2 regions of the Bacillus pumilus genome follow, and region 1 is predicted to be linked to the other one. Evidence: predicted binding sites of a transcription regulator. Region 1 holds the regulator's gene; the other holds the start of a gene.
The links. Region 1 encodes LexA, which represses DNA repair genes until DNA is damaged. Its sites were predicted from a motif close to CGAACATATGTTCG; they were not measured.

Region 1 (5,844 bases):
GACGGTAGAACAAAAGTAGCAAACACAAGAGTAGCACCATATAATTCAATTGCTTATATTACATTTGGCGGCTCAAGCTGTACGGGGACACTCATTGCCCCTAACAAAATTTTGACAAACGGACACTGCGTGTACAATACAGCATCAAGAAGTTATAGTGCAAAAGGATCGGTGTATCCAGGGATGAATGATAGCACTGCGGTAAATGGGTCAGCGAATATGACAGAGTTCTATGTACCAAGCGGATATATCAATACAGGTGCGAGCCAATATGATTTTGCCGTGATCAAAACAGATACGAACATTGGCAATACAGTCGGTTACCGTTCCATCCGTCAGGTGACAAACTTAACTGGAACAACGATTAAAATTTCTGGATATCCAGGTGATAAAATGAGATCGACTGGCAAGGTGTCGCAGTGGGAGATGTCAGGTCCTGTGACAAGAGAAGATACGAATCTCGCATACTATACGATTGATACATTTAGCGGAAATTCAGGCTCAGCGATGCTAGATCAAAATCAGCAAATCGTTGGGGTTCATAACGCAGGGTATTCAAACGGAACGATTAATGGCGGTCCAAAAGCGACAGCTGCCTTTGTTGAATTTATCAACTATGCAAAAGCGCAATAAAAGCTAGAACATAAAGCTTGTTTCCTTCATAGGGGACAAGCTTTTTTATGTGGATACAAGTGTCTATCTGTCTATGCTTGAAAGATTCATTGAGTTCTAGCCTCTTCATTTTTTTCACATGTCATTCGTGAACAACTCATACATTAAAATGACACATTTCCTTTATGTCAAGATTCTACTTGAGAAAAATGAGGAGGTCACGCATTTTTGAAGATGAGAAGAGGCTGGATTACTGCTGTCGCCTTATGCTTTGTGATATGGATGGGCACGCTATTAGGTGGATTTGGGGAGGAACATGCGGCAAAAGGTGCCGATCGATATGATCATGTCATTCAATTTCCAAAGGAACGGTACCCTGAAACAGGCAGTCATATTCAAGAAGCCATTCGAAAAGGGCATTCAGATGTGTGTACGATAGACCGAAATGGAGCAGATGCCCGCAGGCAAGAATCATTAAAAGGCATTCCGACAAAACCTGGCTTTGACCGGGATGAGTGGCCGATGGCGGTTTGTCTTGAGGGAGGAAAAGGCGCAAGCGTTCAATATGTCAGTCCATCTGATAATAGGGGAGCAGGCTCATGGGTCGGGCACCAAATCAGCGGATTTCCTGATGGGAAAAGAATATTATTCATTGTGAAATAAATCTGAGGAAAAGGCACCCCTCAATCGGGTGCCTTTTTTTTATATGATCAGAGCGTATCCGAGCTGGCAGGGAAAAAAGATTCAGTGGTACAATCAATCTATAAGGTACAAAGACTGACAAGAAGAAAATGTGAAGGGACATTTGCTTATGGATAAGAACCGTGCATTATACGATTTTTTTATGCAGCATGCAGAGAAGTTGACTGAAACATGGTATGAATCAATTGAGGACGATGATCCAGAATCCATATACCGTTCAACAGATTCCAGCATCATATCAGAGCTAAAACGGCAAAATCAAGATTATTACCAGCATTTTATACGTGCTCTTATTGAAGACAAGACGTATTTACATACTGAGTTTAAAAAGTGGTCTGAAGACTTAGCCAGTGACCCAAAGCATTTAAACACACCATTAGATTATGTTGTGAGAGAATACATGTCCAATCAAAGAGTGGTCCTTCATTACTTAAAAGAATTTATTAAACAGCGTCAAGATGAAATTGATATTGACCGCATCTTTTATTGGTATGATTTAATTTCAGAGGCGTTTAATATTTCCATTCATATGTTCATCCAGCAATATGTGAAAAATACAACGAGGAAGCTCGTGGCACAAAGAGACATGATTTACGAGCTGAGCTCACCTGTCATTGTCTTAAAAAGTTATATTGCGTTATTGCCGTTAGTAGGTGATATTGATACAGCGAGAGCAAAGATTATTTTAGAAAATACGCTAAAACAGTGCTCACAAAAAGGTGTACAGCATTTATGTATTGATTTATCGGGCGTTGTCATTATTGATACAATGGTGGCTCATCAAATCTTTGATCTTGTCACATCACTTCGGTTAATTGGAGTAGAGACAACTATTTCAGGAATCAGACCAGAAATTGCCCAAACCGCTGTGCAGCTCGGGCTTCCTTTTAATGAATTTCGCACGGCATCATCACTTGCTCACGCCTTAGACCGCATGACTGAATTTACTTCAATATAAAAACCAGGCCGATTGAATGGCCTGGTTTTTTATTTAGATAACAGCGTCAATTTTTGTGACTTTCCAATCTTTTTGTCCTTTTTCGAACGTAACCGTTCTTTGTACTTTGCGTCCATCAAGTGTTGGGACAGTGAATTCATATGTGCGGACTGTTTGTTTTTTAGAGACAAGTTTAGGTGTCGCTTTATCCCAATTAAGCATATTGTCTCCGTCGCCGACTGGAACAGCCATTTTGCCTTTATGAACAATGAACTGGTAGTCTTTTAAACCTTGATTGATGGCTTCTTTTGTGAAAACTTGAGATAGGTAGCTGTTTAGTTTTTTCTTTGTATCAAATGTTTTAGAAAGATAGTTGTAAGTCATGTCTTTATAGCTAAATGATTTTAATTTGTAATCAGAATGTTCATTAATTTTGTAGCCTGACATCGCACTCCAAAAGTGTTCCCGTGCATCAAGGGCAATATGTAACGCTTCTTTATTTGTCAAAGTGGCTGGTTTTTTAGAAGCGGCCAATGTTGTAGATTGTAATGAGATCATAAGCATAATAGCAGTTAATAAAACGAATAATTTTTTCAAGGCGATTGCCTCCTTTTCTCAATGAAAACTTCTTATGTTACAAATGTTACAATAATTACAGTGATATTACAAGTATTAAATCTAAATGTTTTTTATTTCTTTTCTTTCTATATATATAACGTTTGAGGGTGGCAAAAAGTTTTCATTTTTTTATTTTTTCTTTATATCTACTATTTAACCGTTCTAAAGAAGAACAAAACGTTTTTTGGAAAAGTTTCTGTTTGGACGTTCAACACGCTTTTTCATTTATGACATATACTATCGTGATGAATGTCTAAGAAAGTGGTGTTGAATATGTATTATCCGTATGAAGGTATGTGGAATGGGTACTCATATGATAGGCAGATGCAAGGTTGGCCGTCGCTCCCTTCTCAAGTTGGAGGATTTCCAGGGTTTCCAATCGGAGGAGGAGGCACTGGGCCCGGATCTAGTGGATCAGCCCCGCCAGCCCCACCACAGCATATCGTTTCGCAATATCAGCAAGCATTATCACAGCCTCAAAGCATGCAGTCACTTATTTCAGGGCAAACAGGTGGAGGTCAGCAATCGGTTCAATTTGCGGCGGGATGTAATAGAAGGTGGACGATTGTGTTTATGAGAAACGGTCAAGTATTTTTAATGTATGTTCTATCTTCACAGCCTTTCGGGAGAACAACTGGCTTTATTTGGCCGAACTTTACATTTGGTTCCTTCCCAAGCTCGAGTATTCTTGCCTATTCTTGTTCATAAAAAAAAGCCGGTTCTCATCATTAACTGATGAAATACCGGCTTTTTTTAGTGAATATTTCTAAATACGCCAATCACTTTACCTAGTATACTTACATTCTGTAAAATAATCGGTTCCATAGATGGATTTTCTGGCTGTAATCTAAAGTGTGTATCTTCTTTATAGAAACGTTTCACTGTCGCTTCATCTTCCTCTGTCATGGCGACGACAATATCTCCATTGTTAGCAGTGCTTTGCTGACGCACAATGACATAGTCCTTGTCCAAAATTCCTGCGTCAATCATACTTTCTCCCATAATTTCAAGCATAAATACTTGTTCATCTGGTGCTGCAAAAGTCTCTGGAAGAGGGAAGTACTCTTCTACATTCTCAACAGCCGTAATAGGCAGGCCTGCTGTTACTTTTCCGATGACTGGTACGTTCATTACAGCACTCTTTGGAATATTCATTTCCTCTTCATCTAGTACTTCGATCGCTCTAGGTTTTGTCGGGTCTCTTCTAATTAAGCCCTTCGTTTCTAGTCTAGCTAAATGTCCATGAACCGTTGAACTGGATGCTAGACCGACAGCTTCTCCAATTTCACGAACGGATGGGGGATAGCCCTTGCTTTTTACTTCTTCTTTGATGAATGTCAGGATATCGAGTTGTCTTTTTGATAGCTTCGTCATCTTTTGCACCTCAAAACGTCAATTTTAAAGAAATTATAGCATGTTTTTCCTAACAGTACAAACATAGGTTCGAAAAAAACGTTTGACAGAAACGTTTGTTCGTATTTATAATAAGTGTCAGAAAGAACGAACACACATTCTATTAGGAGAGATGACATTATGAGGTTAAAAGAATCTATTATTTTTATTGGGGTATTCTCATTCATCGTTGGCATATTTCTCTCACTTATTGCAGTCACAAGCCATAATGATCCAAATCAGTATGTTAAAATAGAAGTTCAATCAGGGGATACTCTTTGGGGGTTAGCTGATCAAGTAAACGACAGCAAATCAATCGATAAAAATGCGTTTATTGACTGGGTCACTCAGCACAACGATCTTGCTTCAACAGAAATCCAGCCTGGTGACATCCTTGTCATACCAGTCAAAAAAGAGCATCCAGTCGTATATCAACTTGCAACAGTACAGTAGAAAGGTCGATTGAAGACATGAATGCAATCATCTATGCGAGAGTAAGCACTGTCAAAGAAGAGCAGGAAACCTCGCTGAAGAGACAAGAAGAAGAATTGCTAGCTTTAGCTGCTATGCACAAGATGAATGTGGTTAAAGTCATTAAAGAAAAAGCAAGCGGGTATGATCTAGATCGCGATGGTGTGTTTGATATGCTAGCTACACTAAAAGAAGAGTCAATTGATGCTGTTCTTATCCAGGATGAAACACGTCTCGGAAGAGGACAAGCAAAAATTGCGCTTCTTCATTGTCTTTTTAAAGAGAATGTAAAGGTGTACAGTACGTTTCATAGAGGCGAACTTGAGCTTTCAGAAGCAGATGAAATGGTGATTGAGATCGTAGGAGTCGTTGAAGAGTATCAACGAAAAATTCATAACCTGAAAATCAAGCGGGGAATGAGAAGAGCCGTTGAACGAGGGTATCAGCCCGAACTGAATTTAAAACAGCAGGATCATGCGCCTGGTCGTGAGCGTATTGAAGTGCCGATTTCAGAAATTGTTCGATTAAGAAAAAATAACATGACCTTCGCAGAAATCGCAGCAACTCTTCAGGCACTAGGTTTCGACATTTCAAAAGCAACGGTCCATAGAAGGTATCAAGAATATGAAAAAGGTCTGACCACCTAAAGCTTGATTTGTTGTCAAAATGATTGATATTTAGTAGTATGTAGAGAAAATGCTTTAAAGGAGTTAGTCATGATTTCTAAAAATCAGCTTGCAAGAATCAATGAGCTTTCAAAAAAGTCAAAAGAGACCGGTTTGTCAGACGCTGAAAAAACAGAACAAAAGCAATTAAGAGAAGAGTATTTAAAAGCTTTTCGTTCTTCTATGAAAAATACACTTAAAACCGTGAAAATCGTTGACCCTGAAGGAAACGATGTCACACCAGAAAAATTAAAAAGAGAAAGAGATCAAAACCTTCATTAAGTTTTCGGTTTCTTGAATTTTGAAAAGATGGGAAGGATATTCTCATCTTTTTTCATATTTGCATAACTTTTTAGGTGATCGATAAACTAAATGTGACAAAATCACTCTTTTTCAGCGTGAAATAGTTGTGAAAAAAGGACAGTAGATTTATGATAATGGTGTACA
Region 2 (5,844 bases), 520 kb from region 1:
TTCAGTTTGCTGAATATAAGTCGTCGCCTTATTTGCGTCGATTAAATGAGCAAAGTGAAGCAGTCATCCAATCATACAAACAGAAACACTCACTTACTTAACAGCTTCAGAAGCTTTTCCTTCGTTTTAGGTCCGTATACCCCATCACTTGTCAGACCATTTACCAGCTGAAAACGCGCTACGGCGTTCGCCGTTTTTTCTCCGTAAACTCCGTCTATTCCTTTATTTGCAGCTGCTTTATCAGGATAAAAATAAACAGCAGCAAGCGCCTGCTGGACTAGGCGTACGTGCTCTCCCTTTGTCAATGGAGAAGTCACCTTTAAAACCCCATTTGGCAGCTCATACAAACTCTTTGCATCGTTACGATAAATTTTGAGAACCTGTCCAATTTGAATCTTATTCGGATCGCTAATGTCATTCCACTTCTGTAAATCCTGAACTGTGACCCCATGAGCTTTCGCAATACTCGTTAACGTATCCCCGCTTTTCACGACATACGTGATGACCGTCTCCGGATCTTCTGCCGTTCCAATCCCTTTTTTAAATTCATCCCAAGTAGATAGAAGCTGGCGTGGACATGCTTTTCCAGACCAGTACTGATGTGTGACCACGTTTGTTAGCGGAATGTGATGTTCTTTTAACAGCTTTTGAATGAGCCATTGTGCATGTTTGACCGCTTGCTGAAAATTCCCATCTACATTCTCACAAATTTCAATTCCGATCGACTTCCGGTTACCATTCCCATGACCATCCCCTGCATGCCAGCCATTTTCATTTAATGGCAGATGCTGAAAGATTTCATGATCATCCACTGTAAAGTGCCAGCTCACCTCAGTCGTTGGGCTTTTTACATAGGCCGCATGACTTTTCGCATCCGCTCCCTTTGACGTGTTTGCTGTGTTATGCACCGTTACATACTCCGGTGTCATCGCATATCCTGGGCGGTTCCCGTTTCCAACTGGAATAAAATCTTGATAAATTTGTACCATCTACTGCACTCCCTTTTGCTAGATTGAATTGATCTTTCTCATCAATCGGTGGCGTTCGTAAGACAATACTTGTTTGTTTTCATGAAAAACTATGGTAAAATTTGAATTCAATTCACTCTTTTTATTAGTGAGAAGTGCAAAAATACAGAAAAAAACAGGAATTAATTCCATTTTTCCTTGATTTTATGTTAAAATTGTTAAAAATACGCCGATATAAAAAGTAAGTAATAGCTCATTTAGCTATTTAGTCCTTTATGGACTTTTCTTTTACGCCAAAAATAGAACATACGTTTGTATGGAGGTTTTCAAATGACTGGTTTTTTAACCCATTTAGAAGAAGATATTAAGCGTTTATATGATCAATTGCAAATAAGCGGTCCTGCTTATAGAGAGTTGCAAAGGATCGCTTCTGAATTTCGTGTATGGGTCCATTACGAAGAGACTGGCAGCATGATGATCCAGCATCAAGGTCTTTACAGTATTATCTTAAACAGATCCCTATCACCTGAAGAACAGTGGCAGGATTTTGCCCACGAGCTTTGTCATGTGCTAAAGCATACAGGCAATCATTTCAAAATGAACAAACTCTTTCGAGAACTACAGGAGTTTCAGGCAAAACAATTCATGTACCACTTTTGTGTGCCAACCTTTATGCTGCTGAAAATGAAGCTTCCAACCCTTCGGCAGCAAGCCATTTTGCATATTGCTCAAACGTTTCACGTCACTTGGGCTTTTGCTGAAAAACGGGTTGCCTTATTCGAACAGCGAAAAGCAGGTATTCGCTTTCAACAGGAGTTTACGTCTTATTTAATGAAAGCAGAAAGAGTCGCAGAAAAAGAAGCCGTTTATCAAACGTAAATAATCGGACATAAAAACGATAGAAGTTTATTCATAAAGGGCTAATACTTGTTTGAGTACATTTGTGTACCGATAAAATTGTTCAGTTTGTGTATCTCGCCGGTATCGACGCCTAAAGTCTTGAAAGAATGCTCTTCTTTGCGCCTGACTAATTTCAAGTTGTACACTTTTTCCTGTCAAACATTTGTTATTGATATTATCAGGATGCGTTCCAGAAAAACGATCAGATTCGGCTAGCAGCAATGCGTGAAAGCCATTTAGCGTTAAACGCTTCACAGTTTCTGCCGCTCTTTCTCTGTCCGTACCCCCCACTAACGTTTGAAGCACCTCTGTTTCTCCGTAACCATGAAGTGCAAACGTATAATGATGGGTATGCACCTGTGAAAGGCAAAGCGGCTCATCAAAGCGTGTGCTTGTAATATGAAGAACATGATTGCCTTTTACTTTAAGGCCTTCAAATAAATACATAGAATAGTCACTAGATATTTCATGAATGAGCTCACTCACGCCTGATTCAATTCCTCCGGCATGAGGCGACAAAACCAGAAGCTGGTCACCTTTCCGCTCGTGAAGAATTTGATAATCAATCCCTTTTCTTTCATGAGCGGAAAGCTCTTCATAACTTTGATACGTATCGATCATTTGCCTCATGTCATCTGCTCCATTTCTTTATATGAGCATAAGTCTACTGATCCCTCATACTTTTGTAAAGAGGTTTCGAAACAAATATACCACTTGAATTCTTCCTTAAATCTTCCTTACATTTACGCCATTCTGTTGAATTTTGAGAAAAAATGACCGATAATTGAAACGAATAGAACTTTTGGACTATATGAATCTTTTTGTATTCTCTCTCATAAATTAGAAATATTGTGATCTACATCTGGAGGAAATCATGTTAAAAAAGAAAACCACCCTCACTCTGATCATCTTACTCCTTAGCTTCGCTGGCATTATTTATTGGAAATGCTTCTCTCTTCAAGGCGTGTCTCACGGAACATTCATCCGCTCGATGTCATCACCTGACGGAATGTATATCATCAACACCTATCAGCATAGCGGAGGAAAGCTAAAGGAAAACGCAGTCAGAGCAGAAATTGAAAACAAACTGAGCCACCGCAAGAAAACGATTTACTGGAAATACCCTGATAAAGACCCTCTCATCCAGTGGAAAAACGGACAGCTTGTTCAAATTGGACATGAATTTTTAAATGTGGTGAAAGGCGACACGTATGATTATCGCTTTGATCAGAACAAGAGAAAATAACGACATACAAAAAACGAATCCTCTTGGATTCGTTTTTTACGTTGACATGACGGTTTGCATGAATTTCTTCATATCCTTACTAACCGTCGTCAATCGATCGACAATTTCACTAAACTCTGTGACAAGTAAAGCCTGTTCTGATGATGAACCTTTCATATGATCCATACTCTCAAGTAATGTATGTATATTGGACGAAATCCCTTGTAATGAGTTTTCAATGTTTTCTGTTGCACGTGAGGTTTCACTTGAAAGCTTTTGAACCTCATTTGCTACAACACTAAAGCCAGCTCCCTCTTTTCCTGCTCTGGCTGCTTCAATTGAAGCATTCAATCCTAGCAAACTCGTTTGTTTCGAAATCCCTTTAATCATTTTTGTAATATCGGATGTTTTTTTCGAGCTTTCAAGTGTTTGCTGCGTTTGTAAGGTCATTTCCTCACTCGTCGCTGAAAGCTCCTCTGAATGCGCCGCTACCACATGCACCTTTTCTTGAATACTTTGAATGATGTCACTTAATGACTCCATATACGCTTCAAGCTCTAATTGATTTTTAAGGGGAAAACCTAAAGCGAGTGCACCAATTGCTTGTTGGTTTTCATCTAAAATAGGCATACACATTGAATTTAATGGCGTTCCATACACCGATTCAGGCAAAGATATATTTGATATCTCACCTCTCAGCGCTTTTTTCAAATTCAGATCATCTGGTTTAATGAATTCACCAGCCCGAATTTGAAAATCAAGATCTTTCGATGGCAAATAAAGCAAAAATTTCTCTCGATCAGTGACACCCAGCGTCACTTCATTTTTTAAAATCTGCATGATATAAGGTGCTGCAGTTACAATGCTCTGTAGTATATCCAATTTCTCTACCCCCTTATAAAGTTTATCGGTCGTTCTTCTTAAATTAGTAGTTGTTTCTTAAAAATAATGATGATGTTTGAAGAAATTCTTCATATTTACGAGTAAAAAGTAGGACATTTCCTTTCTATATTCAAACGTAAATTTGCTATAATTAACGAATCAACATATGATGAAATGGTCATGTAACCATTTTACTTATTCATTGGAGGCGCATGTTGTGACACAACCCATGAAATATGAGCAGGCGATCGTCATTGGCGGCGGTATCACCGGAATGCTCGCTGCAAAGGTTTTATCAACGTTTTATCATCAGGTATTTATCATTGAAAAGGACGAATTGCCAGATTCTCCCGAGAATCGTCTCGGCACTCCTCAAGCCTTTCACCCACATAGAATGCTTCCACTTGGCAAGCAAATATTCGAACGTCTATTTCCTGGTTATACAAAAGAGTTACTGGCAATGGGCGGGTTTAATACATTGCATCAAACATCTCGATTTATCACAAAAGATGGTGAATTAGTGCTCACCGATACAGAAGAAACAGCTGTCACAAGACGTGCCATGCTAGAGTGGGTGCTGATGCAAAGAATGTTAAGTGAGGAACGTGTTCATTTTCTAGAAAAACATGAAGCGATCTCGCTTCAGTTTGAGGAAAGAACGAATCGAGTCGTAGGACTCATCGTGAAAGATCGGCATATAAAGCCAGGAAATATTTATCAAATAAAAGCAGACTTAGTGATCGATACGTCTGGAAGAATGTCTAAATTACCAAAATGGCTGAAAGACGCAGGGCTGTGCTTGCCACAGACAGATGAGTTAAGCGTCTCTCTTGGCTACAGCACAAGATACTACCAGATACTACCAGAGGCACCAAACCTGCAATCAATGGTCGTAGTTGGACAGCCTCATCAAAAAATCCCAACAGGGCTGTTTGAACGGGTAGATCATGATTTAGTGGCTGTTCTTCTCTCTGCAGCTGGCGGTTCACATTATCCAACAACAGATGCTGATCAATTTGATGCAGAAACCGCTGCCCTTACCCATCCAGCGATAGCAGAAGCCATCACCCATTTAACGCCCTATACAAATCCAAAAGGATTTAGAGTCCCTTCTTGCGTGAGACATCACTATGAACAAATGCACGATTGGCCGAGTGGATTATTGGTGATGGGCGATGCCTTGTGTACATTAGATCCCATTCATGGGCAAGGAATGACAAAGGCCGCACTCGAAGCACAAACTCTTGAGCGTATGCTCAAACAAGCACAAAAAAAGGAGCAGCTATCATTTGAAAAGGACACATTACAACAAATGCAGCATGCCAATGAACTTGGCTGGTGGCTTTGTGCGATTGCTGATATGGCGTGGGAAGGCGTCAAATTAAAAGGAGAAACAACCATTCCCCATTTGACGTTCATACAAGGATTTTTAAATCGCTACGTACAATACACCATAGTAACAAAACAGCCTGAACGTCTTGAAGCGTATCACCGGATGCACTCTTTCTTAACCGAACCGAGAGAGATCATCAACTTAGAACAACTGCATGACATGATTCAAGCCGACGCTTCTGGAGAAATTGCTGAATGGTGGAGTCAGTGGGATCAAGAGAATGATGAAGACAATCGAGCTTTTTTCCATGAAGCGGTTCCTGACTTTAGTTTACAGCACTTGCTGTCATTCGATTGAAACAAAAAAAGCCCCTTAGAGGGGCTTTTTCATTAACGTAATAATTGAAGTACGTTTTGCGGCTGTTGGTTTGCTTGAGCTAACATTGCTTGAGATGCTTGAGAAAGAATGTTGTTCTTTGTGAACTCACTCATTTCTTTCGCCATGTCAACGTCACGAATACGTGACTCAGCAGCTGT

Region 2: CKW02_RS06160 (ImmA/IrrE family metallo-endopeptidase) is a predicted target of LexA. The motif match lies at 1,270-1,283, and genes of this name have one in related genera.

Annotation. Positions count from the first base shown of each region.
Region 1 covers NZ_LT906438.1:1,752,104-1,757,947, forward strand. The annotation lists gene CKW02_RS08800 (trypsin-like serine peptidase) at 1-633, shown strand, start outside; gene CKW02_RS08805 (NucA/NucB deoxyribonuclease domain-containing protein) at 895-1,275, shown strand; gene CKW02_RS08810 (STAS domain-containing protein) at 1,424-2,272, shown strand; gene CKW02_RS08815 (DL-endopeptidase inhibitor IseA) at 2,306-2,848, opposite strand; gene CKW02_RS08820 (hypothetical protein) at 3,143-3,577, shown strand; gene lexA (transcriptional repressor LexA) at 3,623-4,243, opposite strand; gene yneA (cell division suppressor protein YneA) at 4,403-4,714, shown strand; gene CKW02_RS08835 (YneB family resolvase-like protein) at 4,732-5,379, shown strand; gene CKW02_RS08840 (DUF896 domain-containing protein) at 5,449-5,679, shown strand.
Region 2 covers NZ_LT906438.1:1,231,870-1,237,713, reverse strand. The annotation lists gene CKW02_RS20570 (hypothetical protein) at 1-101, shown strand, start outside; gene CKW02_RS06165 (N-acetylmuramoyl-L-alanine amidase) at 90-989, opposite strand; gene CKW02_RS06160 (ImmA/IrrE family metallo-endopeptidase) at 1,299-1,847, shown strand; gene CKW02_RS06155 (poly-gamma-glutamate hydrolase family protein) at 1,875-2,498, opposite strand; gene CKW02_RS06150 (DUF5412 domain-containing protein) at 2,743-3,114, shown strand; gene CKW02_RS06145 (methyl-accepting chemotaxis protein) at 3,151-3,975, opposite strand; gene CKW02_RS06140 (FAD-dependent oxidoreductase) at 4,193-5,665, shown strand; gene hag (flagellin Hag) at 5,698-5,844, opposite strand, start outside.